3 regions of the Lonsdalea quercina genome follow, and region 1 is predicted to be linked to each of the others. Evidence: riboswitches for the same ligand, from Rfam matches in the RefSeq annotation. Region 1 holds a riboswitch; each other region holds the start of a gene.

Region 1 (10,733 bases):
CCCGCCGGGAATGCCCGTGACGGTCGTGATGCCTTGCTGCTCCAGCATGTGGACGATCAGCTCAGCTCCGGTATAACGCATAGTCATATCCTTTATCAGAGCCGGTGCAGTTTGGGAGCGGGGATAGAAAGGACAAACCCCGCTCGGCTGGCGCCGGCGGGGTTTGAGAATCTCTTCTGGATTCGGACCCGTTACGGCGCGTTGCCGACCACGACGACGACCACTAGGCGCACGACGACAACCGCATCGACGAGTGCGGTGTTGGAGAGTGCTAGCGTGGAGGACGTGTGTTTCACGGAGAATCCTGTCGTTGGTTTTTTTTAAACCATGTGTATGGACAGGCCAATAGCACATGGGCTGTGGCAGACAATAACCCACAACCGTGAAAAGGTCAAAACCTGTTCGCTATCCGTTTTTATTTTGTTCAGCGGGGACGATCCCAAGGATCTGAGCGGCGGCGACGCGCCCTTGTTGCAGGTCGCAGGTTGAGCCGTCGTAAGCCACGTGGCCGTCGACCACCAACGCGGTGCGATCGGCGATACGGGCGGCGTCCTCAAGGTGGTGCGAGACCATCAGCAGGGTCAGCTGGCGGTCGCGGCATACGTCGTCGACCAGCGTCAGCATCTCTGCGCGCAACGCCGGGTCTAGCGCGGAGAACGGTTCGTCCAGCAGCAAAATCGGCTGCTGACGCAATAGGCAACGCGCCAGCGCCGCCCGCTGCCGCTGGCCGCCAGACACCTGCGACGGCAGCCGATCCAACAGCGCGGTCAGCCCGACGCGTTCAGCGATGTGATTCAACGCCACGCGTTGCGGCTGTGTCAGCTTTAGACCGGGATGCAGTCCCAGCGCGATATTCTGCGACAGCGTCAGGTGGGGGAAGAGATTATTTTCCTGGAACAGAATCGACACCGGCCTTTTCGCCGGTGGCGTCCGGCGGTGATCCGCGCCGTTCAGCATAAGGCGGCCGCCGTCCGCAGGAAGAAAACCGGCGATCAAGCTGAGCAGGGAGCTTTTGCCTGCGCCGCTGGGACCGAGCACGGCAACGCGTTCACCGGCTTCCACGCGCAGATCAAACCGCATCGGCTGGTGCTGGTAGAGATAAGTCAGTTTATCGAGAACGATCATAATCGCCTGCCCGTTTTTCAATCAGGGTGAACAGAACAAAACATAGCAGCAGCAAAAGCAGAGCGGTCACGGCGCCGTCGGCGCTGCGGTAAGCGCCGATTTGCTGGTACAGATAAAACGGCAACGTTCGGAACTGCTCATTGCCGAACAGCGCGATGATGCCGAAATCGCCAAGCGAGAGAATCGAGGCGAACGCCAGCGCTTGGGCGATGGGCGCTCGCAGCGCTCGTAGTTCGATGGTTTGCAGTCGCCGCCAGCCGCGGATATCCAACGACTGACACAGCAGGTTGTAGCGTTCGGCGATGTCATACATCGGATTTTCCAGCACTTTGAGCGCGTAGGGGATCGCCATCAGCGCGTTCGTCGCCGCCACCAGCCACAGGGGCGACGTCGGCAGCCCGATGGTGCCGTTCAGCAGCAGGAAAAATCCGCTCGCCAGTACGATACCGGGCATCGCCAGAATCAGCATGCCGCTGAGATCCAACAGCTGGGCGGAAAGCGGGCGGCGACGCAATTTGAGTTCCCGGCTGCTCCACAGCAGCATTAGCGTGAGCAGCACGCACAGCAGGCCGGAGATGATCGCGACCTTCAGCGAGGTCCACAGCGCATCCCACAGTGCGGGGTGACGCAACACGACGGGCAGGGAGGTGTTCAGTCCATCCGCCACCACGGCCAGCAGCGGCGGCAGCAGCAGCATCAGCGCGGCCACGATCAACAGCGCGTCCGTTATGCGATTAAACCGGGTGTCCTGAGGATTGCGCCAGCGCGTCTGCTGGCTGTATCCGACCGGCAGCAGTTTGGCCAGCCGCTGGCTGAGCAGAACCAGACCGAGGCAGCATCCCATCTGGATTAGCGCCAACAGCGAGGCGCGCGCCGGATCGTAGTCAAAGCTTAGTGCCTGATAAATTGCCAGCTCAATGGTGGTGGCTTTGGGGCCGCCGCCCAGCGAGAGCACGACGGCGAAACTGGCGAAACAGAGCATAAAGATCAGCGCGGCCGCAGGCAGGAGCTGTCGGCGCAGCCACGGCCACTCGACGATGCGAAAGTGCTGCCATTCACTCATCCCGAGCTGCGCGGCCATCTGCCGCTGTTCGGTAGCGATGCCTTCCAGCGCCTGCAACATCAGACGTGTGGCTAGCGGCAGATTGAAGAAAACGTGCGCCAGCAGTATGCCGCCAAGTCCATAGGGCGAAAATGAGTAGGGTAGGCCGAACGCCGCCGTCAACTGCGAGAGCCAGCCGTGCCGACCGTAGACGCTCAGCAGGCCGAACACGGTCACCAGCACCGGCAGCACCAGCGTCATGGCGTACAGTCTAAGCAGCCAGCGATGCCCCGGAAAACGGCGGCGATACAGCGCGCGCGCCAGAAAAATCGCCGGGATGGTCGACAGCAGCGTCGAGAGCGACGCCTGCCAAAATGTGAAGCGAACGACGTGCCAAAGGTAGTCGTCCTGCCACAGCGCGCGCCACGGATTCTGAGGCGCCTGAAGCCACAGCGCGCCGAAAGCCAGCGCCGCGACCACGACCAGCAGCAGGGCGGCGATGGCGCCGGGCCAGAGCCAGCCGGGGATTAGCGGCTGACGGCGCGTTGCCATGCCTGGATCCAGTCGTTACGCTGCGCGGCGACCTGTTGCGACGTATACGACAACGTCGTCGCGGGTTTGTCCAGACGCTGGAAGCCCGCGGGCAGCGGCATGTCGATGACCGGATACATCCAATTGGTGGTCGGGATGAGCTGCTGGAAGGCTGGGCTGACCATGAACGTCAGGAAGCGCTCGGCCAGCTGCGGCTGTTGGCTGCTTGCCAGACGGCCGGCGACCTCCACCTGGAGATAGTGTCCCTCGCTGAAGGGCGCCGCGGCATAGTTGTCTTTCTTCTCTTCGATGATGTGATAGGCGGGCGAGGTGGTGTAGCTCAGCACCAGATCGGCTTCGCCCTTCAGGAACAGACCATAGGCTTCGCTCCAGCCTTTGGTGACGGTGACCGTTTTCGTAGCCAGCTTCTGCCAGGCTTGCGGGGCGCTGTCGCCATAGACTTTTTGCATCCACAGCAGCAGGCCCAGGCCCGGCGTGCTGGTACGCGGATCCTGATAAATGACTTTCCACGGCTCTGGGCTGTCGACCAGCTCATGCAGGCTGCGAGGCGGGTTTTTCAGTTTGTCGCGATCGTAGATGAAGGCGAAGTAGCCGTAGTCGTAGGGTACAAAGGTATCATTGTGCCAGCCGTCCGGCAGCGAGAGCGCGTCGGTATCGACCGTCCGTTTGCTGAACAGGCCGGTATGTTCAGCCGCCTCTAGCAGGTTGTTGTCCAGACCCAGCACAATATCGGCCTGCGTGCGCTTTCCTTCCATCCGCAGGCGGTTGAGCAGCGCCACGCCGTCGGCCAGCGCCACGAATTTCAGTTCGCAGTCGCACTCTTTCTCGAATGCGGTTTTCACGCCGGGACCGGGTCCCCATTCCGAGGTAAAGGAGTCGTAGGTATACACGGTCAGCGTAGGCTTCGCCAACGCCGGAGCAGAGAGAATCAACAGGCAGGACAGTAATTTTTTTAACACTTTGCACTCCTGAAATAAGGGTGGCAAAGGTCTTTGAGCAAGCGGCAAAGCACTCCCAAATCCCTTCGCCGGTATTAACCGGATCAGGTTCGACGGGTATTTTCTCAGCGTAAAGCGGACGGTATGACGGCACCGGACTTTATCGCACCCCGTTGAGAACTCAGGCATTGTAGAGACTTCATGCCCGGAGTCAAAGCGCGCGTCAGTTTTCCGGCGGCGCGAACCAGGCGGATTTGAAATCAAACCACCCCAGCGTATTCATACGAATGCCGCGCATGCTGCGTTGCCCTTGCAATTGGAGCCAGTGGTGAAAAAGCGGATGGATCTGCTGCTGAGTTATGAGCGATTGGCTCCAGTCCGCCAGCGACCAACCGCCCTGACGCCACTGGCTGGCGTCTTCGGTGAGATCCCGATCCAGACAGTGCTGCATCAGCGGCAGTTCGTAGAGCAGGGCGAACAAGGAGAACTCGAGCGGCAGATAGAAATTGGCGCTGCCGAGCCAGATGTCGCTCGCCTCGGCGCCCTGATACCACTCAGCATAGTCGATACGGCGGACCGACAACGTGACGCCGTGAGCCGACAGCAGCCGACGAATGATGTCGCTGATGTCCTGATACTCGGCGTGCTCATGATAAAAAGTGAGGGTCAGGTGCGAGAGGTCTTCAGGTTTGTCCAGCGTCAGGCGGGGCTGGGCGTGGTGCCAGCGCGGCAGCAGGCCGTAGGCCGGGGACCAGTTGCACTGGTAAGTTTCGTCGGCGAGTCCGAGCAGGGCGACCGGACTCAGTACCTGACATAGCCAGTCCCTGACCTCCCGGCGCGAGGTCAGCGGCGAACGTCGGTCGAACAGCAGGAAGTAGCAGCCTTCCTCCAGCCGGTTCTCCAATTCGTTGTTCGGCGAGTTATCGTTTTGTAGTTGAAGGGAACAGGAGGGGGTATCCGGCGCGTCCGGCAATACCCAGATGCTGACCTCGTCGATCAGCGCACGATAGCCAAAGTAGTCGTCGAAGGCGTTGATTTTCAGCTGCGTATTACTGTTGCGCAGAACGGCGTAAGGGCCGGTGCCCACCGGGTGGCGGGTGAAGTCGGGGAGCGTTTTCCACTCCTGCGGCAAAATCATCGCGGACACGCTGCCGAGCAGCCAGGGAAACCAGACATCCGGCGTCGCCAGGCGCACGTCCAGCACGGACGGGATGGGCGATTCGACGGCACAGATATGTGAAAACAGCGGCATCGCGGTGATGCGTTGCAGAGACGCGATCACATCTTCCATCGTCAGTTCCCGACCGTGATGGAAACGGACGGCGGGGCGCAGGTAAAAACGCCAGTGCTGGGGGGTGACCTGCTGCCAGTGGTGGGCTAAGTCCGGCAGGAGTTCCCCATTTTCCTCATTTATGGTGGTTAACCCGCTAAAGATCTGCCGGGCCAGATGCGTCTCCGAACGCCGTAGCGCAGAGCCGGGCATCAGATTACGCATCGGCCGGTAGTAGGCGATGCGCAGCAGATGCTTACCCTGCCTGAAGCTGCGCCCGATATGGGATAGCAGCATTTGCCGCACCTGCGATTTGTCCCCCACCAACTGCACCAGCTGGTCGATCCGATCTTGCTCCAGCAGGTCTTCCGCCCGCTGTTGCTGTAGCGTCAGGCCGGTATAGAGGAAGCTGAGCCGCGAGCGTTTTCCTCGTCCCGCTTCTGCTTCCCAGGTCAGCCATCCCTCTTCCTGCATGGCTCGCAGGAGCGAGCGAATATGCCGCCGCGAGCAGTTAAGGACGCCGGTCAGCTCCTGTAGCGTGGTGTCTGTAGGCTGTCCTTGCAGGTGTTGCCAGAGCCGGATGAACTGTTGTTGCAGTCGCGATGAGGACATAAAGGGGAACTCCTCAGCCTAAAGTCATCAATATATTTTCCCCTATCTTACGTTGATACTTTGTCACAACGAAAGCGCAAATAATGAACGGTCGGAGGGCATGACGATGGCACTATCACGATTGTATCGAAGTTATCGCAGCATCCTGTCCCTGGGACACTCGGCGTGGGGACGCTGGTTGTCGGCTTCTCAACGTCTGACGCTGCTGATGCAGGTGACGCAATGGCAGACGGAGACTCTGTCTGATGAGGAATACCGCCACTGGATTTGAGGGCGAAGCAGTTTCTATTTTCTGAGTGATGGTGAAAATTTCACCTGCCGACGGTTATTCCGTCGGCTTTTTTTTGGGCTGAAATAAGTAACCGTATCTTATGCTAATATGGGCTATAGAAGTGTGTAAAGGAACGTCAAAGTCGATATAAACATTCAACCTATGGTAACATGCTAGTAAATGAAACTGGGTTAATCGGTTATAGCGAAATAAAAAACTATCTTGATGTGACCATCCTTCAGTGAGACGTTTCAATTCAGTCTATTACATTAAAACAGGTAAAATAATTCACTATGAAGTTACGTAGAAAAAAGGCACAACCCATCGTTCTGGGCGATGTCACCATTATTGACGACACTCGTTTACGTAAAGCCATTACCGCAGCTGCGCTCGGCAATGCCATGGAATGGTTCGATTTTGGTGTGTATGGCTTTGTGGCTTATGCATTGGGCCAGGTCTTCTTCCCCGGCGCTAACCCCAGCGTCCAGATGATCGCCGCATTGGCGACATTCTCTGTTCCTTTCCTGATTCGTCCGTTGGGCGGGCTGTTCTTCGGCTCCTTGGGCGACAAATACGGCCGTCAGAAAATATTGGCCATCACCATTATCATCATGTCGGTCAGTACATTCTGTATCGGCTTGATACCGTCCTATAACTCCATTGGGATCTGGGCGCCGATACTGCTGCTGCTGGCCAAAATGGCCCAGGGCTTCTCCGTGGGCGGCGAATATACCGGCGCGTCGATCTTCGTCGCTGAATACTCCCCGGACCGGAAGCGCGGATTCATGGGGAGCTGGCTGGACTTCGGTTCCATCGCCGGGTTTGTGCTGGGCGCGGGCGTCGTGGTGCTGATCTCCGCCATCGTCGGCGAAGCCGCGTTTCTGGAATGGGGCTGGCGTATCCCGTTCTTCCTGGCGCTGCCGTTAGGGATCATCGGCCTTTATCTGCGTCATGCGCTGGAAGAAACACCTGCGTTTCAGCAACACGTTGATAAAATGGAAAAAGACGATCGCGACGGTTTGAGCAGCGGTCCCAGAGTCTCGTTTAAAGAGATCGCAACAAAACACTGGAAAGGTCTGCTGGCCTGTACGGGGTTGGTGATTGCCACCAATGTCACCTACTACATGCTGCTGACTTACATGCCGAGCTATCTGTCGCATAACCTGCACTACTCCGAGAACCACGGCGTGCTGATCATCATCGCCATCATGATTGGGATGCTGTTTGTTCAGCCGGTGATGGGGCTGCTGAGCGATCGCTTCGGACGTAAACCATTCGTAGTGATCGGCAGCATAGCGATGTTCCTGCTGGCAATCCCGTGCTTCATGATGATCAACAGCGGCGTGATTGGCCTGATTTTCCTGGGACTGCTGATCTTGGCGGTGATTTTGAACGCCTTTACCGGGGTCATGGCTTCTTCCCTTCCCGCTATGTTCCCGACGCACATTCGCTACAGTGCGCTGGCCAGCGCGTTCAACATTGCTATTCTGATTGCCGGTCTGACGCCAGCAGCAGTAGCCTGGTTGGTCGAAGCCAGCAATAACCTGTTTATGCCAGCCTATTACCTGATGGTTATCGCCGTTGTTGGACTGATTACAGGGATCTTCATGAAGGAAACGGCCAACAAGCCGCTGAAAGGCGCCACGCCTGCGGCTTCTGACCTGAGTGAGGCCAAAGAGCTGCTGCGTGAGCATCACGATAATATCGAGCATAAAATCGAAGACATTAACGTGCAAATCACCGAGCTGGAGAAGAAACGCCAGATGCTGATCGACCAGCATCCTCGCATCAACGAATAATCGTTAGCTGCTGTCAGGAAAGCATTCTGCTTTCCTGACGCCAAATCAGGCAGAAGTCCATTGGGCCTCTGCCTGATTTTTTTTGCGCCGCTTCCCATGAATTTGCTGTCGCACCGGGATAATATTCACCGACGCGCCCACCATGCGAAAGATCAATTAAATTAAATGATTGGCTGATCATAGTGTCGATACAAAATAGTTGAAGCTCGAATGTAACCCGTTGTATTGTCCGCAGCGTTTTATTTTTGTTCTATTTTGAAAGGAAAACTCGCACATGGCCGAATATGGAAAAGCAGTACCAAGAGAAGTAAAGGGATGGAACTGGGGCGCATTTATGTTCAACATCGTCTGGGGTATCGGCAACAAAACCTATCTGCCGCTATTGTGCTTTATTCCTGTATTGAACATTGTCTGGATGTTTGTGTGCGGCTTCAAAGGCAACGAATGGGCGTGGCAGAACGCCGACTATGATGATGTGGAAACGTTCAAACGCGTACAGAATAGCTGGAATAGGGCCGGTCTGTTCGCCTTCGTTCTGGCGCTGGTCTCGGTGTTCTTATCCATTTTTGTTCTGTCCACCATGATGGCGTCACTCGCAGGGGCGCTGGTGCGTTAATCCCATCAAAACAATGGCATTTGTTGCTGGATAACGAATGCCATTTTTCGGTTATTTCTCCCCCTTCTGAACCGCCTCAATAGCCTGCATGTTCATTCTTCATCTCACTTTGCGAGGCTGCTTCCACTCTCTGTAAATGCCAGTATCAATAATTGTTCTCATTATCACTTGAATGCTAACATTCCTGGCTCATATACGGTGGAAACCCAAGGGAATGAGTATGGCGGGAGCGAAAGAGTACAAGATTTTCGAGGTTGCGCTGGCGCGTAAGCAGCGACTGAGTCCGTCCATGATGCGCTGTGTTTTTAGCGGCGAGTCGGTGAGCCAGATGACGACCGGCGCGCCCGATCAGCGCATCAAACTCCTGTTTCCGGCGATCGATGGCACGCCGTCTCAACTGCCGGACGTCGCGAATTGGTATGCCGAGCTGCTGGCGTTGCCGAAACGCCAACGTCCGATTGCGCGGACCTATACCCTTCGCCGCCTGAATGCGGCTGCGGGGGAAGTGGAGGTGGAGTTCGTCATTCACGGCACGGAAGGTCCTGCGTCATCGTGGGCGATGCGCGCTGAACCGGGCGATCGCCTTCAAATGGTGGCGCCCTGCGCCGCCTCGCAGAGCCACCAAGGCGGCTATGAGTGGCTGCCCACCGAACAGACCCGCCGGGCGTTGCTAATCGCTGACGAAACCGCGTTTCCCGCCGTGAAGGGGATTCTGGAACAACTGGCCGGTCAGGCGTCGCCGCCTCAGGTTCAGGCTTTTATCGAATTGCCGCTTCGTGCCGACTGTCAGGATCTCAGCCATTTCTCCTTCGCTGATATTCATTGGTTGCCGCGGGAGGAATGCGGGGCAAAACACGGAGTGCGGCTGTTGGATGCGGTACGCGATGCGCTTATCTTGCCGCAGGTCCCAATCATGCCTTCCGTCGTGTCGTTAACGGAAGTCCCGGACGACGAACTGTTGTGGGAAAGGGCGGAGAGTCAGCACGGGCAGTTTTTCGGCTGGGTAGCTGCCGAATCATCGGTGGTTAAAGCCTTGCGACGATATCTGGTGGGCGAGCGGGGTATAGCGCGAGAGTCGATGGCGTTTATGGCGTATTGGTGTCAGGGGCCGCGCCGGGAGGGATAAGAACAGGCCCGCTTAAGCGGGCCTGGGACAGGATGAGCGGATAAGCCTTAACGTAGGAACGTCGGCTGCGTTTCCTCATAGCGGGCAATTGCCGCTTCGTGTTGCAGCGTCAGGCCGATGTTATCCAGACCATTGATCATGCAGTGGCGACGGAAGCTATCGATTTCAAACGGATAACTCTTGTCGCCCGCCTTCACGATCTGAGCTTCCAGGTCGACGGTGAAGGTAATGCCTTCGTGGTTTTCTACCAGGGTGAACAGCTCGTCGACGTCGGCGTCGCTCAGTCGAACCGGCAGCAGCTGGTTGTTCAAGGCGTTACCGTAGAAAATATCAGCGAAGCTCGGCGCAATCACCACGCTAAACCCGTAGTCGGTCAGCGCCCACGGCGCATGTTCGCGGGATGAACCGCAGCCGAAGTTTTCACGGGTCAGCAGGATGCTGGCGCCTTTGTAACGAGGCTGGTTCAGCACGAATTCGGGATTAGGCTGCTGGCCCGCATCATCCAGAAAACGCCAGTCGTTGAACAGGTGCTGGCCGAAACCGGTACGGGTCACCTTCTGCAGAAACTGCTTGGGAATGATGGCATCGGTATCGACGTTGGCGTTGTCCAGCGGGACGACCAGACCAGTATGTTGAGTAAATTTAGTCATGGGTTATCCCTCTCAGTTCAGTTCACGAATGTCGGCGAAACGCCCGGTCACCGCGGCCGCGGCGGCCATTGCGGGGCTGACCAGATGAGTCCGGCCGGCACGGCCCTGACGTCCTTCGAAGTTACGGTTGCTGGTGGACGCGCAGCGTTCGCCCGGATTCAGACGGTCATTGTTCATCGCCAGACACATTGAGCAGCCAGGCAGGCGCCATTCGAAGCCGGCCTCGATAAAGATCTTGTCCAGACCTTCCTCTTCCGCCTGCGCTTTTACCGGGCCTGAGCCGGGAACGACCATCGCCTGTACGCCCGCAGCGACTTTACGGCCTTTGGCGATCGCGGCGGCGGCGCGCAGATCCTCGATCCGCGAGTTGGTGCAGGAGCCGATAAAGACTTTGTCGATGGCGACCTCGGTCAGTTTGATCCCCGCTTTCAGCCCCATGTAATTCAACGCTTTTTCGGCGGAGGCGCGCTCGACCGGATCGTTGAAGGATTCCGGTGACGGGATGGCCTGATTCACGCCAATCACCTGACCGGGGTTGGTGCCCCAGGTGACCTGCGGCGCGATGTCGGCGGCGTTCAGCGTAACGACGCTGTCAAACTGCGCATCCGCATCTGACTTCATCGTTTTCCAGTAAGCCACGGCTTTATCCCACTCATCACCCTTCGGCGAGAACTGGCGCCCTTTCAGGTAGGCGAAAGTCGTTTCATCCGGAGCGACAAGACCGGCTTTGGC
Region 2 (10,733 bases), on a different contig from region 1:
TCACCGCGTCGCGTTGTCCGCTGCGCCGTGTCAGTGAGAGCGCATTATAGGGACTTCCTCTCAGCCCGCAACCAGTATTTATCACAAACTTTTCCGTTTGCTGCATTCCACAGCAAAAGCCCGCCTTATACCTTTTTTTGCACAGAATTATCCACAGATGAAGCAAAGGCTGAAATTTGGCAAGCATCACGCAAACGTTTTCGCTACAATTTCCTCCCTGAAAACCGGACCCCGGTTGCGGGGGCATTAGCTGAATATTCATCTCAAAGCCCTGACTTACGCTTTTAATCAGCAATATTCACATAACGCTCTCTGAATACGAACCTAGCCAAGGGATCACATCATCATGCAACAACATCGTCCTCTCCGTCGTGCTTTGCTCAGCGTGTCTGACAAAGCCGGTATCGTTGAATTTGCGCAAGCGCTGTCTGAACGCGGCGTGGAGCTACTCTCTACGGGCGGCACCGCGCGGCTGCTGGCCGACGCCGGTTTGCCCGTAACGGAAGTATCGGATTACACCGGATTTCCGGAGATGATGGACGGCCGAGTCAAAACGCTGCATCCCAAAGTGCATGGCGGAATACTCGGCCGCCGGGGTCAGGACGACGCTGTCATGGCGCAACATGATATTCAGCCCATAGATATGGTCGTTGTTAATCTTTACCCATTCGCCCAAACGGTCGCAAAAGAGCACTGCACGCTGGCCGACGCCATTGAAAACATCGATATCGGCGGCCCTACCATGGTGCGCTCAGCCGCCAAGAATCATAACGATGTCGCCATTGTGGTTAAAAGCGGAGATTACTCCTCTATCATTGACGAGCTGGATTCACACGAGGGATCGCTGACCGACGAAACCCGTTTCGATCTCGCCATCAAAGCGTTTGAACATACGGCCGCGTACGACAGCATGATCGCCAACTACTTCGGCACCCTGGTTCCTGCCTACCACGGGGACACTTCTCGCCCCGCTGGCCACTTCCCCCGCACGCTCAACCTGAACTTCATTAAAAAGCAGGATATGCGCTATGGCGAGAACGGCCATCAACAGGCCGCTTTCTATATAGAGGAAGAAGTGAAGGAAGCATCAGTCGCTACCGCAACCCAATGGCAAGGCAAAGCGCTGTCCTACAACAACATCGCCGATACCGACGCGGCATTGGAGTGTGTGAAAGAGTTCGCCGAACCTGCCTGCGTCATTCTGAAACATGCCAACCCTTGCGGCGTGGCTATTGGCGACTCGATTCTCGACGCCTATGAACGCGCCTACAAAACCGACCCGACATCAGCATTCGGCGGCATCATCGCATTTAACCGCGAGTTAGACGAAGCCACGGCGCAGGCCATCGTTAGCCGTCAGTTCGTCGAAGTGATTATCGCACCGTCGGTCAGCGACGCTGCGCTGCGGGTTACCGCCGCCAAACAGAATGTCCGAGTGCTCACCTGCGGACAATGGCAGCAACATATTCCCAGCCTTGACTTCAAGCGCGTCAACGGCGGTTTGCTGGTACAGGACCGCGACCTCGGTATGGTCGACGCTTCACAGCTGCGGGTGGTTACGGAACGTCAACCCACCGAAGCGGAGCTACGGGATGCGCTGTTCTGCTGGAAGGTGGCGAAATTCGTCAAATCCAACGCTATCGTCTATGCCCGCGATAACATGACCATCGGCATAGGCGCAGGGCAGATGAGCCGCGTGTATTCCGCCAAGATCGCCGGTATCAAAGCCGAGGATGAAGGATTGGTAGTCGAAGGCTCCGTCATGGCGTCCGATGCCTTCTTCCCGTTCCGTGACGGCATTGATGCCGCTGCCGCCGTGGGCATTACCTGCGTCATTCAGCCGGGCGGTTCCATCCGCGACGACGAAGTGATCGCCGCCGCCAATGAACACGGCATTGCTATGCTATTTACCGACATGCGTCATTTCCGCCATTAATCCGGAGCGAGACTCACCATGAATATTTTAATTATCGGCAACGGTGGGCGCGAACATGCGCTGGCCTGGAAAGCAGCGCAATCTCCCCGGGCGGATAAAGTGTTCGTCGCGCCCGGCAATGCGGGCACCGCGTTGGAACCGTCGCTGGAGAATGTCGACATCGCCGCAACAGATATTCCGGCGCTCCTTGACTTCGCGAAGAAAAATGATGTCGGTCTGACTATCGTCGGACCGGAAGCGCCGCTGGTCATCGGTATCGTAGATGCATTCCGTGCGGCGCAGTTGCCCATTTTCGGCCCGACTCAGGCGGCTGCGCAGCTCGAAGGCTCTAAAGCCTTCACTAAAGACTTCTTGGCGCGGCATCACATACCTACGGCGGAATACCAGAACTTTACCGACATTGAGCCAGCGCTTGCTTATATCCGCAAGAGAGGCGCTCCTATCGTCATCAAGGCTGATGGCCTTGCCGCCGGTAAAGGCGTCATTGTCGCCATGACGCTGGAAGAAGCCGAAAATGCCGTGACGGATATGCTGGCAGGCAACGCATTTGGCGATGCGGGACACCGTGTTGTCGTCGAGGAGTTTTTGGATGGGGAAGAAGCCAGCTTTATCGTCATGGTCGACGGCGAGCATGTGCTGCCGATGGCAACCAGCCAGGATCATAAGCGCGTAGGTAATGGCGACTCCGGCCCCAACACCGGCGGCATGGGCGCCTACTCTCCTGCACCAGTGGTGACCGACGAGATCCACCAACGCGTGATGGACCAGATTATCTGGCCGACCGTTAAGGGCATGGCCGCGGAAGGGAACGTCTACACCGGCTTCCTTTACGCGGGACTGATGATCTCCGCCGACGGTCAACCTAAGGTCATCGAATTTAACTGCCGCTTCGGCGATCCGGAAACGCAGCCGATTATGCTACGTATGCGCTCCGATCTGGTCGCGCTTTGCCTGGCGGCCTGTGACGGCAAGCTGGATGAGCAGCGTTCCGAGTGGGATGACCGTCCTTCTTTGGGCGTGGTTCTGGCCGCTGGGGGTTATCCGGCTGATTATCGCAAAGGCGACATCATTTCAGGTCTGAGAACCTCGGAAACGGCAGACGGCAAAGTGTTTCATGCCGGCACCGCTCTGCACGGTCATGATGTGGTGACCAACGGTGGACGAGTCCTGTGCGTGACTGCACTGGGCGCGAGCGTAGAAGATGCTCAGCGTAATGCCTATGCGCTCGCGAAAGGTATTCGTTGGGAAGGATCTTTCTGTCGTACCGACATCGGTTACCGGGCTATCGACCGCGAACAGTCGCACTCCTGATGTCTTAGCATAATGGGTGAGCCTTCTTGCGGAGGCTCACTTCAACCGTCGCCGCGTTTAGTCGCTTTGCAATGATTCCGCCGTGGGTTCCCAACGACAGAAATCTTCATTGGCGACCAGCAGAAGCTGCGTCCCTTCCGGCGACTCCAGCCAGGCAATACTTAATGGGACAGAAGATCGCTTCTGGCGCTGCGCTATCCGTTGCGAGGCTCTGCTGTCGAGACCCGGACGAATACGTTGACCGCTGCAAGTCACGACCACCCCGTCCTGCCACTGCCCTTGCCACAAGTGAACGTTGCCCGTACGCATGGCAGCGCTCATTTCCAGGAGTCTTACCGCATCAAACTGGTACAGCGCAATATCATCATCAGAAAGCAACTCACGGCGGTCAGTCAACTGACGCTGCATATAGCTGACGGCGCCTTTTGAGTCAAAACGAATACGCACGTCCTCTTTATCAGGCGCGCTCTTGCTTTGCGTGATTTCACGTACGGCGTTCTGCTGGAAGTGGTAGCGGGTAATTTGGGTGCTTTGGCCATTGAACGGACTGAAGACCGTCATAAGTGCCGTCTGCTGCTGAGCCGGGTCGTCTTTGCGCCACACGCGCACTACGCCACGGTCAGAGAGATATCCCCCGGCATACAAAGCGGAGGGAGGCGAGTGGGAGCTGCAGGAAACCGCCAGGGCGGCTACGCTCCCAATCGCAGTACGTTTAAGAAAAAGCAAAAGGGGCGAAATCGCCCCTCTGTTCAAACCTTTTCTTAGCATGCGCTTATTTTACAGCGTCTTTCAGTGCTTTACCGGAAACAAATGCAGGCACGTTGGCAGCTGCGATTTTGATTTCTTTACCCGTCTGCGGGTTGCGGCCAGTGCGCTCATTACGATGATTGACTTTGAAAGTACCAAAACCAACTAATTGTACTGCATCACCTTCTTTCAGAGACTCAGTAATTGCCGCCAGAGTAGCTTCCAATGCAGCTTTAGCCTGGGTCTTGGAAAGGTCAGCCTTGTCAGCAATTACATCAATCAGTTGAGTCTTATTCATAAGTTATCCTTACAGTGTGTTTATCGCTTGCTAAGCATCGAGTGCGACGGAAATGCCATTAAAGCACTCTCCTGCATATACGCACCGACAGCCACTTTTTTTACGCCCCCCAAATGTAGACCAGACAGGGTGCGGTGTGAAGCCCTTAGAGCGGCCATTTAAGACCTTAAATCACGTTTTACCGGTTATTGATATAAATTTATCCCAATATTGCTGCTTCCCGCCTCGCGCAGGTCCGCGCGAAGGCCTTTGATCAGCTCGATATCACGCTCTTCACAGGCCGCCAACAGGCGGAAGATCTCCCACTGGAGATCCCATTCCTCTTCAATGGCAGGGATGACGTTGAGTTCCTCATCCGTCATTTCTCTGCCAGCCTGAGTCATCTCAAGCATGGCTACCGTCCTAATGGAGGTTTCACTAATCACGATAGCATGCGATAGCGTTTCACCACTCAGGCGAGAGTGAATTAACTCCCCCAAAGCGATACAGGCATCAATCGCTGGATAGACCCCGTAAAGATCATAGTCGTCAGCGGATGGAACCGCATCCTCCAGCTTTTCCAACTGAAGATCAAAGTTAACCTTAGCATCTTTGACCACCAGTGTTTCCCAAATCAGATCGAGGATACGACGGTAGACCTGCGCATCGCCAAATTCCGTCTGGCGGCAGAACTCATGATAGTTCGGATACATGCGTTCACAGAGGCTCGCCATGAAAGTGACATGCTGCCAGCTTTCCAGTTTCTCCAGACGCAAATGAATGGGGTTACGTAACATGTTTTATCTCTAACGTGACGGACCGCAGTGTAGCCAAAAACGGCCAGCGGCCCTATTCCTGTATTCCTAAAAAACGCTGGCGCGATTATCTATAGTGTTTGCTGATGTTGCCAGCGCTGAAATGCGATCCGGTTTGACGCAGCCGCGTCGGCCCAGCGTGTAGGCTCAGGCAACCGGTAGCCCCGCATGCAACATTTCACCCACAACAACGCCGTTTCCAAACCGACCCGATGCCCGGTTGAAACGAACAGCGGATTGCAGCGTAATTTACTGCGCCATACCCAACCCACCTGTTCGCCTTTGTCCAATAGCGGCTGCTGACTGCCGACCTCGTCGTCCAGCGGAGCAAAGTGACCACACAGACGTCGTTTAGCGACGCCGATGGTGGGCACGTCAACCATCAGCCCGAAATGGCTGGCAACCCCCAGACGACGAGGATGGGAAATGCCGTGACCGTCCACAAACAGCAGGTCCGGCTGGTGACGTAGTGCTTCCCACGCGGCCATCAGCGCGGGCGCCTCGCGGAAGGAGAGCAGCCCCGGAATGTATGGCATCGTCGTCGGGATACGCGCTATTTGGTACTCTACCAGCGCCAGCGAAGGATACGCCAATACGGCAATTGCCGCCCGGGTCACCGTGCCCTCCTGCTCAAACCCGACGTCCGCACCGGCAATAAACGCCGGCTGATCGAACGGGAACGCGTCATGACGAACGACCTGAGCCGCCTTGATTAACTGCTCAGCCCGAAGAGACTGAGTGTCGATCATGCCTTCTCCTGGTGATAAGGCCGGGACAAGCGATGTACCGCGTCAACAAACGCACCGGCGTGTTCTGGCGGAACATCCTGGTGGATGCCGTGACCGAGGTTAAAAACGTGGCCGTTGCCCGGACCAAAATCGTCCAGAATGGCGGCGACTTCCTGTTCGATGCGCACAGGGGGAGCATAAAGCATGGACGGGTCCATATTGCCCTGCAGCGCAACCTTATCGCCTACACGACGACGGGCGTCGGCGATATCCGTTGTCCAGTCCAGACCCAACGCGTCGCAGCCTGTTTCCACCATCGCTTCCAGCCACTGCCCGCCGCCTTTCGTGAACAGCGTCACCGGTACACGGCGGCCCTCATGCTCGCGCAGCAGGCCATCGACGATCTTGTGCATGTAATGCAGCGAGAATTCGCGATAATCCCGCCCGCTCAGCGCGCCTCCCCAGGTATCAAAAATCATGACCGCCTGAGCGCCAGCTTTGATCTGTGCGTTCAGGTAAAGCGTGACGCTGTCCGCCAGCTTGTCCAACAACAGATGCAGCGTACGGGGTTCGGCGAACAGCATTTTCTTGATCACGGTAAACGCCTTGCTGCTGCCGCCTTCAACCATATAGGTCGCCAGCGTCCACGGGCTGCCGGAAAAACCGATCAGCGGTACTTCGCCTGCCAGATTACGGCGGATGGTGCGTACGGCGTTCATCACATAGCCCAGTTCCTGTTCGGGGTCGGGAATGGGCAGTGCCGCAACGTCGGCATGGCTTCTCAGCGGTTGACTGAAACGGGGGCCTTCGCCCGCTTCGAAATAGAGTCCCAATCCCATCGCATCGGGGATCGTCAGAATATCGGAGAACAGAATGGCCGCATCCAGCGCATAGCGGCGCAGCGGCTGCAGCGTCACTTCGCAGGCCAGCTCGGCATTCTTGCACAACGACATAAAATCTCCGGCCTCCGCGCGCGTCGCTTTATATTCCGGCAGATAACGACCAGCCTGACGCATCATCCAAACAGGCGTGACGTCAACGGGCTGACGTAACAGAGCGCGTAAATAGCGATCGTTTTTAAGGTCGGTCATGATCTTTTCCTTTTGGCGCCTGAACGGCAGGCGCGCAGGTCGCTGGGTCTGGGTAATTCAGGCGGCAGTGTAGCGGGTTGATTCCTCTCAGGCTACACGCATGACGCAGACGGATTAGCCGTCTGCCTCACGACACATCACCACCGTATCTTCTATCAAGCGGCGCGCCACGGTTCCCGCGGGCGGCAGGATTGGCAGTTTGTCGTAACGAAACCAGGCAGCATCGCGGAGCTCGGAGGGATCGTGACGCAGTTCGCCGTCGGCATACTCCGCAATATAGGCCATCATCAAAGAATGGGGGAACGGCCAGGGCTGAGAACTCACATATTGGAGGTTTTTAATGCGAATATTGCTCTCTTCCATGACTTCTCGGGCTACGGCCTGTTCAAGCGTTTCACCCAGCTCGACGAACCCGGCCAGCGCGGTGTACATATTGCCCCGGTGACGGACATGCTGCGCCAGCAAAATTTCGCTGCCGCGGCGGATCGCCACGATGACGCAGGGCGCGATCTGCGGATAGTAACGCTCCCGGCAGTGGCCGCACAGGCAGGCCAGCTCGGTTTTGCTATGGTGCATCTCATGACCACAGTAGCCGCAGAAACGGTGGGCGCGATAAAACTCGGCCAGTTGAACTCCCCGGCCGGCCAACTGAAACAGCCCGCCCTCCACGTCCAGCAGCTGCCGCAGCGATCCCATCTCTTCGGCCATTGTCTGGCGCACTAGCCAGACAGGCTCGCCCTGCCACTCGCCAATTCGGCGTGCCGGACGCGTTTTCAGTCCCCATTGGCGGGAAGACCCTTGCGGTAATCTCCCTTGAGGCAGCCAAATCTGATTGTTCTCGCTGACAACCCACCAGCCAAGCTCTTCACCTGTTAACGTTACTTCCATCTTTTCTTTCGCCCTCTGTCACCGAGTCTATGGCTATGATGTGTAGATATAGACAACATTAATGCATATAAATCAGACGCTCTACGCGTTAGCACAATACCACGCCATAGAAACTCGTTCCGTCGTTCTCTCTCTCCTCGCCGCCTTCGATCCGCAATCATGTATTTCGGTGACAGTGCCCGCAAGAAGGATGATTTATCGCATATTTCGCGAAAAATAAGGCCACTGTCAGTAACAGGCAGCGTCTATCGTCCCAACGCTTAATGCCCTGTCAAAGTCATGCGCGGTGACTCCATCCATCATCGGTCCCCGCCTTTGACAGTGACGCATTGCCAGCATAAAGTGTAGGCGATTGACCTCGCCCAACCCATCGGGCGTTATCTTGTCGGAGTGCCCAGCGTCGCGGTAACGCGTGCGGGCTGAGACCGTTAATTCGGGATCCGCGGAACCTGATCAGGTTAAAACCTGCGAAGGGAACAAGAGTAAACATCATCCTTTTCCCAGACAGATTCATTATCACCCAGGGAAAAGAGACTTCTCCATTACTCCATCCGAACTCCAGACAAGCAATGTTTCCTTCCAGCCAAACAGGAATTTGCTATGTCTACAGAAAAAAAACCTTCAGGACGCCGCGAACAACGCGCCTCCGCCCAACGTTTTATCGACGAGGTGCGAGGAACGTCTTTTCCACAATCACGGCGAATTTACCTGACCGGCTCACGGCCGGATATTCGCGTCCCGCTGCGGGAAATCCAACTCAGTCCCACGCTGCTCGGGGGAAGCCGGGAAACGCCTCGCTACGAACCTAATGAGCCGATACCGGTCTACGACACCGCCGGACCTTATGGCGATCCCGAAGCCGTCCCCGATGTGCGCTGTGGACTGGCTTGCCTGAGAACCGCCTGGATTGAAGAGCGCGGCGATACCGAACGATTATCTCAGCTCAGCTCCGGATTTACCCAGCAGCGCCTGGCCGATGCCGGTCTGGACCACTTGCGTTTTGAACATCTGCCTCAGCCGCGCCGAGCGAGAACCGGCCAGCGCGTCACCCAGTTACACTACGCCCGCCTGGGTATCATCACGCCGGAGATGGAGTTTATCGCCCTGCGCGAGAACATGGGGCGCGAGCGCATTCACAGCACGACGCTGCGCCAACAACATCCCGGCCAGAGTTTTGGCGCCCATCTGCCGCTGACCATCACGCCCGAATTCGTCCGTCAGGAGGTCGCCGCCGGACGGGCGATTATCCCCGCCAACATTAACCATCCTGAATCCGAGCCGATGATTATCGGCCGCAACTTCCTGGTGAAAGTGAACGCCAATATCGGCAATTCCGCGGTCACCTCTTCTATCGAAGAAGAGGTGGAAAAGCTGGTTTGGTCCACCCGCTGGGGGGCCGACACCGTAATGGACCTCTCCACCGGCCGCTACATCCATGAAACGCGCGAGTGGATCCTGCGCAATAGCCCGGTGCCTATCGGTACGGTGCCGATTTACCAGGCGCTGGAGAAGGTCAATGGCGTCGCGGAAAACCTGACCTGGGAGATGTACCGCGACACCCTGTTGGAACAGGCCGAACAGGGCGTTGACTACTTCACCATCCACGCCGGCGTGCTATTGCGCTATGTACCAATGACCGCCAAGCGCCTGACTGGCATTGTCTCGCGCGGCGGGTCCATCATGGCAAAGTGGTGCCTGTCGCATCACCAAGAGAGCTTCCTGTACGAGCACTTCCGCGAGATATGTGAAATATGCAGCGCGTACGATATCGCCCTTTCGCTGGGCGACGGCCTGCGGCCCGGATCGATTCAGGACGCCAACGACGAGGCGCAGTTCGCCGAGCTGCATACCCTTGGCGAGCTGACCCATATCGCCTGGGAGTACGACGTCCAGGTCATGATTGAAGGCCCCGGTCATGTGCCGATGCAGATGATCCGCCGCAATATGACCGAAGAGCTGGAGCACTGCCACGAAGCGCCTTTTTATACCCTTGGCCCGCTGACTACGGATATCGCGCCGGGGTATGACCACTTCACCTCCGGTATCGGCGCCGCCATGATCGGCTGGTTCGGCTGCGCGATGTTGTGTTATGTGACGCCGAAAGAGCACCTTGGGCTGCCGAACAAAGAGGATGTGAAACAGGGACTGATCGCGTACAAGATCGCCGCGCACGCAGCGGATCTGGCGAAAGGACATCCGGGGGCGCAGATCCGCGACAACGCGATGTCGAAAGCCCGCTTCGAATTTCGCTGGGAAGACCAATTCAATCTGGCGTTGGACCCGGAGACGGCGCGAGCCTACCACGATGAAACGCTGCCGCAGGAATCCGGCAAGGTAGCTCACTTCTGCTCTATGTGCGGCCCGAAATTTTGCTCCATGAAAATCTCTCAGGAGGTTCGGGACTATGCCGCGCAACAGCAGGCGGAGGCGCAGCCGATTGAAGTCGGCATGGCGCAGATGTCGGCCGAGTTCCGCTCTCGCGGTAGCGAGCTGTATGTCCCACAGGAGGATGCCTGATGAACGCCCCCCTGCTTTCATTTCCAACGGTGGGATCACGATTGGGGCTATACCCTGTCGTGGACAGCGTGCAGTGGATCGAACGACAGCTCCGAGTGGGAGTGAAGACGCTGCAACTGCGGATCAAAAACCAGCCGAACGATCACGTTGAGCCGGCGGTGATTCAATCGATCGCCCTTGCCCGCCGCTATCAGGCCCGCCTGTTTATTAACGATGACTGGCAACTGGCCATCAAGCACCAGGCCTACGGCGTCCATCTCGGTCAGGAGGATCTGGATACCGCCGATCTGAGTGCCATCCGCCGCGCCGGACTGCGCCTGGGTGTCTCAACCCATGACGATAAGGAGCTGGCGCGCGCGGTGACCATCGCGCCCTCCTATATCGCACTGGGGCATATTTTCCCTACCCAGACCAAAGAGATGC
Region 3 (10,733 bases), on a different contig from region 1:
CCCATGATTACCTACCTGCTGCCGCTGCTGATTGGTTATACCGGCGGCCGGTTGGTCGGCGGCGAACGCGGCGGGGTCGTGGGCGCTATCACCACAATGGGCGTCATCGTTGGCGCAGACATGCCAATGTTTATGGGGGCGATGATGGCCGGCCCGCTGGGCGGCTGGGCTATCAAACGTTTCGACCGCTGGGTTGACGGTAAAATCAAAAGCGGCTTCGAAATGCTGGTCAACAACTTCTCTGCCGGGATTATCGGGATGCTGCTGGCGGGGCTGGCCTTTATGGCCATTGGACCGCTGGTCTCATCGTTGTCCAAGGTGCTGGCGACCGGGGTAAACCTGCTGGTGCAGGACAACCTGCTACCGCTGACCTCCATTTTTGTGGAACCGGCGAAAGTGCTGTTCCTCAACAACGCCATCAACCATGGGATTTTCTCCCCGCTGGGGATCCAGCAGGCGACGGAAACCGGCAAGTCGGTGGTCTTCCTGATCGAAGCCAACCCCGGCCCGGGACTCGGCCTGCTGCTGGCCTACATGTTCTTCGGCAAGGGCAGTGCGAAACAGTCCGCGCCGGGCGCCGCCATCATCCATTTCTTCGGCGGTATCCACGAAATTTATTTTCCGTACGTCCTGATGAATCCACGCCTGATGCTGGCGGTGATCCTCGGCGGTATGACAGGCGTCTTTACGCTGACGCTGTTCAACGCGGGGCTGGTCTCTCCGGCGTCTCCGGGGTCGATCTTCGCGGTATTGCTGATGACGCCGAAGTCGTCGCTGATCGGCGTGGTGCTCTCTATCCTGATGTCGGGTTTGGTCTCTTTCCTGGTCTCTGCGGTGATGTTGAAACGCGTGCCGGTGGGGGATGAAGAAGACAACGGTCTGGCGGACGCGACCCGTCGCATGCAGAGCTTGAAACAGAAAGCGAAAGGCGGCAACGCGCCGGGCGCGGCTCAGCCACAGCCGGTGATGCGCGCTACGCTGGATGCTTCGCAGGATCTGAGTTTGGTGCGGAAGATCATTGTGGCCTGTGATGCCGGTATGGGGTCGAGCGCGATGGGCGCGGGCGTGCTGCGCAAGAAGATAAAGGATGCTGGACTGACGCATATCTCGGTCACGAATATGGCGATCAACAGCCTGCCGGAAGAGGTCGATCTGGTCATTACCCACCAGGATCTTACCGAACGAGCGTTGCAGCACGCGCCGCACGCGATCCACCTTTCTCTGAGTAACTTCCTCGACAGCGGCTTGTACAACGAGCTGACGACCCGGCTGCTGGCGGCGTACCGTCCGGTAGCGGCGAACGATAACCGACTGATTAATCAAACCATTGTCGCGGCCAATGATGACTGGTTCGATCCGGCCGAACACGAAGCCAATCTGTTCGAACTGGGTGAGAACAACATCTTCCTCAATCTACAGGCCGACAGTAAAGAGCAGGCCATCCGCTTTGCGGGCGAACAGCTGGTCGCGGGCGGATACGTGGAGCCGGCCTACGTCGAGGCCATGCTGGAGCGCGAAGCCATGACCTCCACCTATCTGGGGGAATCCATCGCCGTTCCGCACGGCACGGTTGAAGCCAAAGATCGCGTCCTGCGCACCGGCGTCGTGATTTGCCAATATCCGCAAGGCGTCAGATTCGGCTCCGAGCCGGACGACGTCGCGCGGTTGGTGATTGGGATCGCCGCCCGTAATAACGAACATGTTCAGGTGATTGCGCGTCTGACGAATGCCCTGAATGACGACGGCATCATCGAGCGGCTGGTGGAAACCCGCAGCGTGCAAGAGATGCTGGTGCTGCTCTCCGGCGAACGCGTGGCGTGAAGCCTATCGGACCGGCGTTTGACCGGTCCGTACGTGCAGCTCAACGATTTTGACAAGATATCGAGGTCGACAATGAAAGCGATTCATTTCGGTGCAGGCAATATTGGTCGTGGCTTCATCGGCAAATTATTGGCGGACGCCAAGTCCGAACTTATTTTTGCCGACGTCAATCAGCCGCTGGTGGATCAACTGGCTCATCAGCAGCACTATGAGGTTCATGTTGTTGGAGAAGCGTCGCATGTTGAACGAGTTAACCGCGTCAGCGCGGTGCATAGCGCCAGCCCCGACGCCATCAATGAGATCGCCCGCGCGGATATCATCACCACCGCCGTCGGGCCGCAGGTCCTGAGTAAAATTGCGGGAACGTTGGCGCAGGGATTGATAGCGCGGCATGAGCGCGGCAACCGGCAGCCTCTAAATATCATCGCCTGCGAAAATATGGTGCGCGGCACCAGCCAGCTTCGTCAGCATGTTATGGCGGCACTGCCCGACGCGTTGCATGCATGGGTCGACGAGCATGTGGGATTTGTGGATTCGGCCGTGGACCGCATTGTGCCGCCCAGCGCAGCGGCGAACGACGATTCGCTGGAGGTGACGGTCGAAACGTTCAGCGAATGGATCGTCGACAGCACGCAGTTCAAGGGCGAGCTGCCGGTCATCGCCGGGATGGAACCCACCGCCAACCTGATGGCCTATGTCGAGCGCAAGTTGTTTACGCTCAATACCGGCCACGCCATAACCGCGTATCTTGGGTGTCTGGCGGGCTACCGGACGATCCGCGAAGCCATACTCGATGATGCGGTGCGCGCGGTGGTAAAAGGCGCAATGCAGGAAAGCGGCGCGGTGCTGATTCAACGCTACGGCTTCGATCCGGCGCAGCATGCGGCATACATCGACAAGATCCTCAGTCGTTTCGAAAATCCGTATCTGCACGACGATGTCGAACGCGTGGGCCGACAGCCGCTGCGCAAATTGGGCGACGGCGACCGGTTAATCAGGCCGTTGCGCGGTACGCTGGAATACGGCCTGCCGCACCGTAATCTGCTGATCGGCATCGCCGCGGCGCTGAAATACCGTAGCGATGAGGATGAGCAGGCGCGTGAAATGGCGGCGCTGATTGATGCGCACGGCGTCGAAAATGCGCTGATCCAGATTACCGGACTGGAAGATCGTCCCGAGGTTGTCACGCAGGTGGCAACGTTATATCACTCTCTGTAACGCAAGGTGAAAAACGATACTGATGCCAGAACAGCGTTATTCTCCCGCAGGTAAACGTCGGGTGGCGGCTTCCGAGCCGCGCCCGACGCAGAAAAACGTGCCGCAGCCCAAGACGGGGATGGAAGACGAGCAGGCGTTCGAAAGTCACATTCTGGAACGCCTGAACGCCAGACCGACCGTCTCGGGGTTTATCCAGGCGGCGGTCGAACTTCTGGCCGATGCGATTGACCATCTGGTCCTGCAGGCGTTCCGCAAGGATGATTATGCCGTCAAATATGCCGTGGAGCCGCTGCTGGAGGGCAGCGGCCCGCTGTCTGCGCTGCCGGTTCGCCTTAAACTGATCTATGCGCTGGGCGTGATCAGCCGAGACGAGTACGAAGACGTTGAACTGCTGTTGGCGTTAAACAATGAACTGGAGCATGGCGGACAGCGTTACCGGTTTACCGATGATGAAATTCTGGGGCCGGTCAGCATGTTGCACGGTATGACGCCGCTGCCGCCTCAGTTCAACTCGCATTTGCCGGAAGATGGGGTGGACACCTCGCTGCTGGAGATGCAAAAACAGCGCTATCAGCAGCGTATCCAGTCCTCGCTGGTGTTGTGCATAACGGATCTGGTCTCGCGCCTGTACCACAAGACCGCGTTCTGATCGGCATTATGCCTGTAATATGACGGGCAAAGCGCTCGACGCCGTGGGGGTCGTACGGCGTCGGCCGTTTATTCACTAGACAATCAAGGCGTATCCCTATGCGCTCTTGTTTCTTGTTTCTTGTTTCTTGTTTCTTGTTTCTTGTTTCTTGTTTCTTGTTTCTCGCTGTAATTCCTGGCTTTTCCCTTCTGAACTCCTCTTCATACCTTGTTTCGCCCGTTATCGTCGATGCGCGATGGTTGGCGGCCGTTGACCTTTGCGCCGTCAGGCCGAATAATCATGAACGTTGACTCGGGGTGCCCTTCCACGTGAAGGCTGAGAAAGACCCGTACCACCTGATCTGGATAATGCCAGCGTAGGGAAGTCACGGAGTCTCACCGGCTCCCGCCTTCTTGATCGCCGGTTGGGAGACTTATGAATACTCGACCTGTGCCGTTTCCGTCCGCGCTTGCGGCGGATTCTCTGAAACTCTTTCACCGCCGCCCCCCTTTAATTCACTGTCTGACCAATGATGTCGTGCAAAGCTTTACCGCGAATGTGCTGCTGGCGCTGGGCGCGTCGCCCGCGATGGTGGTGGAGCGCAGCGAAGCCGCGCAGTTCAGCGCGTTAGCGGATGCGCTGCTGATTAATATCGGTACGCTGGAGCCGGTCCGGGCCGAAGCCATGCGATCTGCGGTGGCGAACGCCAATCGGGCCGAACGCCCTTGGGTGCTGGACCCGGTCGCTGTCGGCGCGCTGACGTTTCGCAGCGACTTCGCCCGTGAACTGCTGGCGCTGCGGCCTGCCGCCGTACGCGGTAACGCTTCAGAGATCCTGGCGCTGTCCGGCGCCGCTTCGCAGGGCCGGGGGGTAGATAGCGGCAACACCTCGCTGGCCGCGCTGCCTGCGGCGCGGGAGCTTGCCCGACGCTGGTCCGTTTGCGTGGCCGTGACCGGCGAGGTGGACTACGTCACCGACGGCGAGCGTGACTGGGCGGTGGCGGGCGGGCACCCGCTGATGACCCGCGTCGTCGGGACCGGCTGCGCGTTGTCGGCGGTGGTGGCGGGGTTTTGCGCGTTGCCGGGCGATCGCCTGCAACATATCGCCGCCGCCTGCGCGGTGATGTCTGAATGCGGGCAACGTGCCGCCAACGGCGCGGGCGGTCCCGGCAGTTTTATCCCGCGGTTTCTGGATCAGTTGTTTATGGCAATGGAGGCGACCGCGAAATGAAGCGTATCAACGCATTGACGATTGCGGGCACCGATCCAAGCGGCGGCGCGGGCATCCAGGCCGACCTGAAAACCTTCTCGGCATTGGAAGCCTACGGCACCAGCGTGATCACGGCGCTGGTGGCGCAAAATACCTGTGGCGTGCAGTCGGTCTACCGTATCGAACCCGCCTTCGTGGCCGCGCAGCTTGACTCGGTGCTCGGCGATGTGCGGATTGATAGCGCCAAGATCGGCATGCTGGCCGAGGCCGATATCGTCGAGGCCGTCGCCGAACGTCTGCGCCGTTATCCGGTACGCTTCGTCGTGCTCGACACGGTGATGCTGGCGAAAAGCGGCGATCCGTTGCTGCAACCGTCGGCGGTACAGTCGCTGCGTCAGCAACTGCTGCCGCAGGTCTCCATCATCACGCCGAATTTGCCGGAAGCGGCCGCGCTGCTGGCGTGCCCGATCGCCGAGAACGAAAACGAGATGCGGGAGCAGGGCGAAGCGCTGCTCGCGTTGGGCTGTCAGGCGGTGCTGATGAAAGGCGGCCATCTTTCCGATCGCGAAAGTCCGGACTGGCTGTTCACCGTTGGGGCATCACCGTTGCGTTTTTCGGCGCAGAGAGTCAATACCCGCCATACTCATGGTACGGGCTGCACGCTGTCGGCGGCGTTGGCGGCATTGCGTCCCCGTTGTGACGACTGGTCGGCCTGTGTGGCCGCCGCCAAAGCCTATCTGCAAGGGGCCTTACAACAGGCGAATACGCTGGAAGTCGGTCAGGGCATCGGGCCGGTGCATCATTTCCACCGCTGGTGGTGATGCCTATCTCTGCGGAAAATGAAATTTACATGGACAGTCTCAGGGGCTACCGGTAATTTTGTGACCGGTGTCAGGTTTTTCCGGCCGATTCACGACGTTCGCAGGGACGTCGCACACAGCAATAGCAGTTCGCCGCCGGCGTAGATGCAGAAAAATGAAGGATGGTTAGGAGTCATGTACATGGCAGGTTCAACGCGTTCGATCATGATCGCCAAAGGGTTACAAACAATACTTAACATAGGTTTATTGGCTCTCGCTATTATTCTGGTGGTGTTTTTGGGCAAAGAGACGCTGCACCTGGCGAAGGCATTGATGGTGAGCAGTGAGAAGGATTCCACCTATCTGTTGATTGAAAGTCTGGTCGTGTATTTTCTGTATTTCGAATTTATTGCGCTAATCGTGAAGTATTTTGAGACGGGCTATCATTTTCCGCTGCGTTACTTCGTCTATATCGGGATCACCGCCATCGTGCGGCTGATTATCGTCGACCACAAAAATCCCACCTATACCTTGATCTACGCGGGCGCGATATTGATTCTGGTGGTGACCTTGTATCTGGCAAACAGCCAGCGGCTAAGACGCGAATAGCGATGTCCCGACCCCGGTCGTTTACTCGCTCAGCAGCGGGCAAGGGCTGGGGAAGCGGCAGCGCAGCGCCGCTGGCACCACCTCGATACGGAAGTGTTTGTCGGTCAGCGGCTCGCCATCGAGGTTGAACGTCATCTCGTTCGGCGCGCTAATGTCCAGCCACGGCAGTGCGGTCGTGATCACGTTGGGATTTTCACCGCCGGACATCAGCGCCTGCATCATATTCGGCAGCAGCTCTTTCGCAGACAGCACGCGCAGCTGCAACAGCCCGTCATTCAGTACCGCATCCGGGCACAGTTGCTGTCCGCCTCCCGCCTGACGACCGTTGCCGATGGCGATGACCAGCGTATCGCCCTCCCAGTCAAAATCCGGACCTTTAACCTGACAGCGTTCGGCCTTCAGCGTGTCGATGCGCAGCAGCGCGTTCAGCACATAGGCCGCGCCGCCCAGCGCAGATTTCATGGCCGCCGGCGTTTCGGTGGTGATACGGGTGGCGAAACCGCCCGTCGCCATATTGATAAAGTAGTGTCGGTCGTTGACCCGAGCCAAATCGATTGCGGTCGCGCGGCCTAAAATCGCCAGCCGCAGCGCCTGATGCAGGTCGGTCGGAATCCGGCAACTGGTAGCGAGATCGTTGGCCGTGCCCAGCGGCACAATCCCCAGACAGGGGCGATGTTCCGCTTCCTGATGCGCCAGCGCCACGGCGATTTCGTTGATGGTGCCGTCGCCGCCTGCGGCGATCACATTGTCCGCTTCCATCGCTATCGCTTCACGGACATAGCGCAACGCGTCGCCGTGTTCCCAGGTGACGCGCACGTGCAGAGGATAACCTTCTTCACGCAGGACTGTCACCGCCTGACGCAGTTCGTCGTTTTGGCTGCTTTTGCCGTTCAAAATGATGATGGATTGAGGTTTTTGCGCCATGACGACGTACTCCCTGAAAAGACCTTGATGAAACCGAAAATGAGGCGAAGCATGCAGATCGCCTCCGAAAATAGTGTAGTCAGCGTAGCAGAAAAGCGTGACGCGCGGACAATGGATACGTGGCGGGGTGATCAGGAAAAGAAAAAGCCAGCTCAAGGGAGATTGAGCTGGCGAAAGAGGTGGTTCCTGGTAGTGTTACTACGCTTATTTTTCGTTCTGTGTTTTCTCAGCGGTTGAATAATAACCGACCGCGTCCGCCATTGATGTGATCCATTTCTAAAAAACGTCAGAACAGCGTTCTGCTCTGACTGTCGGCACATTATTTGGCGTGAGGATGACGGGTGTTGGTCCCCGGCAGATTACGCAGCAGCAACGCGTATTCCAGCGAAATGTCTTCCGGGACCGGCAGGTAGACGATATGGCCGTTGCCCGGCGCGACGTCGGTATCCTGACCTTTAGCGTTCTGCATCCCTTCAATCGTGAACTGCACGTTGCCGCCCGGCGTCATCATTTCTACGCTATCGCCGCAGGAAAACTTGTTTTTCACCGCGACTTCCGCCAGACCGTTACGCCGTTCGCCGGTGAACTCGCCGACAAACTGCTGGCGGTCGGACACCGAATAACCGTAGTCGTAGTTCTGGTAGTCTTCGTGGACGTGACGGCGCAGGAAACCTTCGGTATAGCCGCGATGAGCCAGCCCTTCCAGCGTCTGCAACAGCGATGGGTCAAAAGGTTTTCCCGCCACGGCGTCGTCGATGGCGCGACGGTACACCTGCGCGGTGCGTGCGCAGTAGTAGAAGGATTTGGTACGACCTTCGATTTTCAGCGAGTGCACCTGCATTTGCGTCAGGCGTTCAACGTGTTGGATCGCCCGTAGATCGCGGGAGTTCATGATATAAGTGCCGTGTTCATCTTCGAACGCGCTCATATATTCGCCGGGGCGCTGGCTCTCTTCCAGCATAAAGACCTTGTCGGTCGGCTCGCCGATGCCCAGCGTGGGTTCGACGTTAGCGACCTGAATCGGTTCATGCATGTGGACAATGTTGCCCACCTCGTCTTCTTTACCTTCCTGCACTTTGTATTCCCAACGGCAGGCGTTGGTGCACGTGCCTTGATTGGGGTCGCGTTTGTTGATGTAGCCGGAGAGCAGGCAGCGGCCGGAATAGGCCATACACAACGCGCCGTGAACAAAAATTTCCAGCTCCATCTCCGGCACCTGCGCGCGGATCTCTTCAATTTCCTGCAGAGACAATTCGCGGGACAAAATCACGCGGCTCAGCCCCATCTGTTGCCAGAATTTTACGGTTGCCCAGTTGACCGCGTTGGCCTGCACCGACAGGTGAATCTGCATCTGCGGGAAGTTTTCACGCACCAACATGATCAGACCCGGATCGGACATGATCAGCGCATCCGGCTGCATGTCGATCACCGGCTGGAGGTCGCGCAGGAAGGTTTTAATTTTGGCGTTATGCGGCGCGATGTTAACGACGACGTAGAACTTTTTGCCCAGCGAATGCGCTTCGTTGATCGCCTCGGCCAGCGTCTGATGATTGAATTCGTTATTGCGCACGCGCAGGCTATAGCGGGGCTGGCCGGCATAAATCGCGTCAGCGCCATAAGCGAAGGCGTAACGCATATTTTTCAGCGTACCGGCCGGAGACAGTAGTTCCGGTTTAAACATGGGTTTCTCTCAAGTCTGATCTCAGGTCAGGCTGCCCCCGGGCGGGAGCAGTAAGGCGGCAGATTCTAGCGCTTATGCGGGGAAAAATCAGTATTCGGCTTACAAAAAGTATGCCTATTTCGTTTCTCCACGGCGGGTGCGGCGGTTCTGCGGTCGATCGAGATCGATTTCCGGTCCCTGCGGCACGATGCCGGTAGGATTGAGCCAGCGAATGCCGTAATAACCGGTCTTGTAGACGCCGTTGGTGATCGTATCGTAAGTCAGCGTGTTCCCGCGGTTGATGTCAGGACGCAGCCCGGCGGGATAGAAGCCCTCGAGGTTGCCAGCGAGCGTTTTGACGGCGTCGCTCGCCATGTACAGCACAGCTCATGGACGTTGCGCACGGCGGGGGGATGCGGACCGGCAATCTGCGGCGTGCTGAACGTCCAGCCTTGCTCGCCGTTTTTAGGCTATTCCGCCGCCACGACCCGACCCCATAGACCATCCGCAGAATCCGACATCGCTGACGTTTTTAGCGTTTGATAACCAGAACATTCAGGCTAACAACCTGAGCTTGAGTGGCTATCGTGAATTTTTCACCGACTCTGACAGTTTCTTTGAATGCCCGTCAGGACGACTCCGGCAGTGTCACCGGGCGGCGCGCGCGTCGGTGGGATAGTCGGTCAAAGAACAGATAAACCACCGGCGTGGTATAGAGCGTCAGCAGCTGACTCATGACCAGCCCGCCGACGATGGTGATCCCCAGCGGCTGACGCAGCTCCGCGCCGTCGCCGCTACTTAACACCAGCGGCAGCGCGCCCAGCAGGGCGGCCAGCGTCGTCATCAAAATGGGGCGGAAGCGCAGCTGGCAGGCCTGAAATATCGCTTCGCGCGCGCTGAGATGCTGAGTGCGTTGCGCCACCAACGCGAAGTCCACCATCATGATGGCGTTCTTCTTCACGATGCCGATCAGCAGCATAATGCCGATGAGCGCGACCAGGCTGAACGGCTTATCAAACAGCTTCAGCGCCAGCAACGCGCCTACCCCCGCCGACGGCAGGGTGGAGATGATGGTCAGCGGGTGCACGTAGCTTTCGTACAGCATCCCCAGCACGATATACACCGTGACGATGGCGGCGATGATCAGCGCCACCTGGGACGACTGCGACTGCTGGAACGCCAGCGCGGTGCCGGCGAACTGGCCGCGGACGTTGGAAGGCACGCCCAGCGCGGTCATCGCGCGCTCAATGGCGAAGGTCGCCTCGGACAGGCTGGCGTCCGGCGGCAGGTTGAAGGAGATCGTCGCCGCGGCGGATAGCCCTTGATGGTTGACCGACAGCGGCGCATTAGCGGGCAGCCAGTGGGCGAAATAGGACAAGGGGATCGCCTTGCCCTCACTGTTGATAACGAACATCTTGTTCAGCGCGGTGGCGTCCTGCGCATACACCGGATCGACCACCATCACCACCTTATACTGGTTCAGCGGCTGATAGATGGTGGAGATCTGCCGCTGCCCGAAGGCGTTGTTGAGCAGGGCATTGATATCCGACACGCTGATGCCAAGCTGAGCCAGGGTGTCGCGATCGTAGGTCAGCGCCAGCTCGGCACCTTTGTCCTGCTGGTCGGAACTGACGTCCGCGAGTTCCGGCAGTGCGGTGAGGGCCTCGCGAATTTTCGGCTCCCACTGGCGCAGCGCGCTCAAATCATCCGACAGCAGGGTGTATTGATAGCTGGCGTTGGCTTCGCGGCCGCCCATCCGCACATCCTGCACCGCCATCAGGAACAGGCTGGCGCCCGGCTCCTGAGCCAGTTTAGATCTCAGCCTTGCGATAATCTGCTGCGAGCTGGCGCCGCGTTCCGCCAG

Evidence for each region. Region 1 has a riboswitch for thiamine pyrophosphate ahead of thiB (thiamine ABC transporter substrate binding subunit). Riboswitches for the same ligand answer to the same signal wherever they lie in the genome.
Region 2: it holds a riboswitch for thiamine pyrophosphate, as region 1 does, so the genes downstream of both, thiC (phosphomethylpyrimidine synthase ThiC) here and thiB (thiamine ABC transporter substrate binding subunit) in region 1, are expected to answer to the same signal.
Region 3: it holds a riboswitch for thiamine pyrophosphate, as region 1 does, so the genes downstream of both, thiM (hydroxyethylthiazole kinase) here and thiB (thiamine ABC transporter substrate binding subunit) in region 1, are expected to answer to the same signal.

The regions. Positions count from the first base shown of each region.
Region 1 is NZ_FNQS01000004.1:180,452-191,184, reverse strand. It holds gene ilvB (acetolactate synthase large subunit) at 1-81, opposite strand, end outside; gene thiQ (thiamine ABC transporter ATP-binding protein ThiQ) at 406-1,125, opposite strand; gene thiP (thiamine/thiamine pyrophosphate ABC transporter permease ThiP) at 1,109-2,719, opposite strand; gene thiB (thiamine ABC transporter substrate binding subunit) at 2,695-3,678, opposite strand; TPP riboswitch at 3,721-3,840, opposite strand; gene sgrR (HTH-type transcriptional regulator SgrR) at 3,881-5,539, opposite strand; gene sgrT (glucose uptake inhibitor SgrT) at 5,646-5,810, shown strand; gene proP (glycine betaine/L-proline transporter ProP) at 6,104-7,609, shown strand; gene BLU64_RS07700 (ribonuclease G) at 7,884-8,225, shown strand; gene BLU64_RS07695 (siderophore-interacting protein) at 8,446-9,351, shown strand; gene leuD (3-isopropylmalate dehydratase small subunit) at 9,399-10,001, opposite strand; gene leuC (3-isopropylmalate dehydratase large subunit) at 10,014-10,733, opposite strand, start outside.
Region 2 is NZ_FNQS01000017.1:19,095-29,827, reverse strand. It holds gene purH (bifunctional phosphoribosylaminoimidazolecarboxamide formyltransferase/IMP cyclohydrolase) at 347-1,936, shown strand; gene purD (phosphoribosylamine--glycine ligase) at 1,955-3,247, shown strand; gene BLU64_RS16375 (DUF1481 domain-containing protein) at 3,305-3,973, opposite strand; gene hupA (nucleoid-associated protein HU-alpha) at 4,020-4,292, opposite strand; gene BLU64_RS16365 (YjaG family protein) at 4,478-5,068, opposite strand; gene nfi (deoxyribonuclease V) at 5,158-5,835, opposite strand; gene hemE (uroporphyrinogen decarboxylase) at 5,832-6,905, opposite strand; gene nudC (NAD(+) diphosphatase) at 7,020-7,793, opposite strand; TPP riboswitch at 8,170-8,286, shown strand; gene thiC (phosphomethylpyrimidine synthase ThiC) at 8,394-10,310, shown strand; gene thiE (thiamine phosphate synthase) at 10,310-10,733, shown strand, end outside.
Region 3 is NZ_FNQS01000003.1:364,172-374,904, reverse strand. It holds gene BLU64_RS06885 (PTS mannitol transporter subunit IICBA) at 1-1,821, shown strand, start outside; gene BLU64_RS06880 (mannitol-1-phosphate 5-dehydrogenase) at 1,894-3,039, shown strand; gene BLU64_RS06875 (MltR family transcriptional regulator) at 3,158-3,688, shown strand; TPP riboswitch at 3,971-4,067, shown strand; gene thiM (hydroxyethylthiazole kinase) at 4,103-4,897, shown strand; gene thiD (bifunctional hydroxymethylpyrimidine kinase/phosphomethylpyrimidine kinase) at 4,894-5,697, shown strand; gene psiE (phosphate-starvation-inducible protein PsiE) at 5,878-6,285, shown strand; gene yegS (lipid kinase YegS) at 6,307-7,209, opposite strand; gene trhP (prephenate-dependent tRNA uridine(34) hydroxylase TrhP) at 7,529-8,890, opposite strand; gene BLU64_RS06840 (hypothetical protein) at 9,005-9,244, opposite strand; gene mdtC (multidrug efflux RND transporter permease subunit MdtC) at 9,498-10,733, opposite strand, start outside.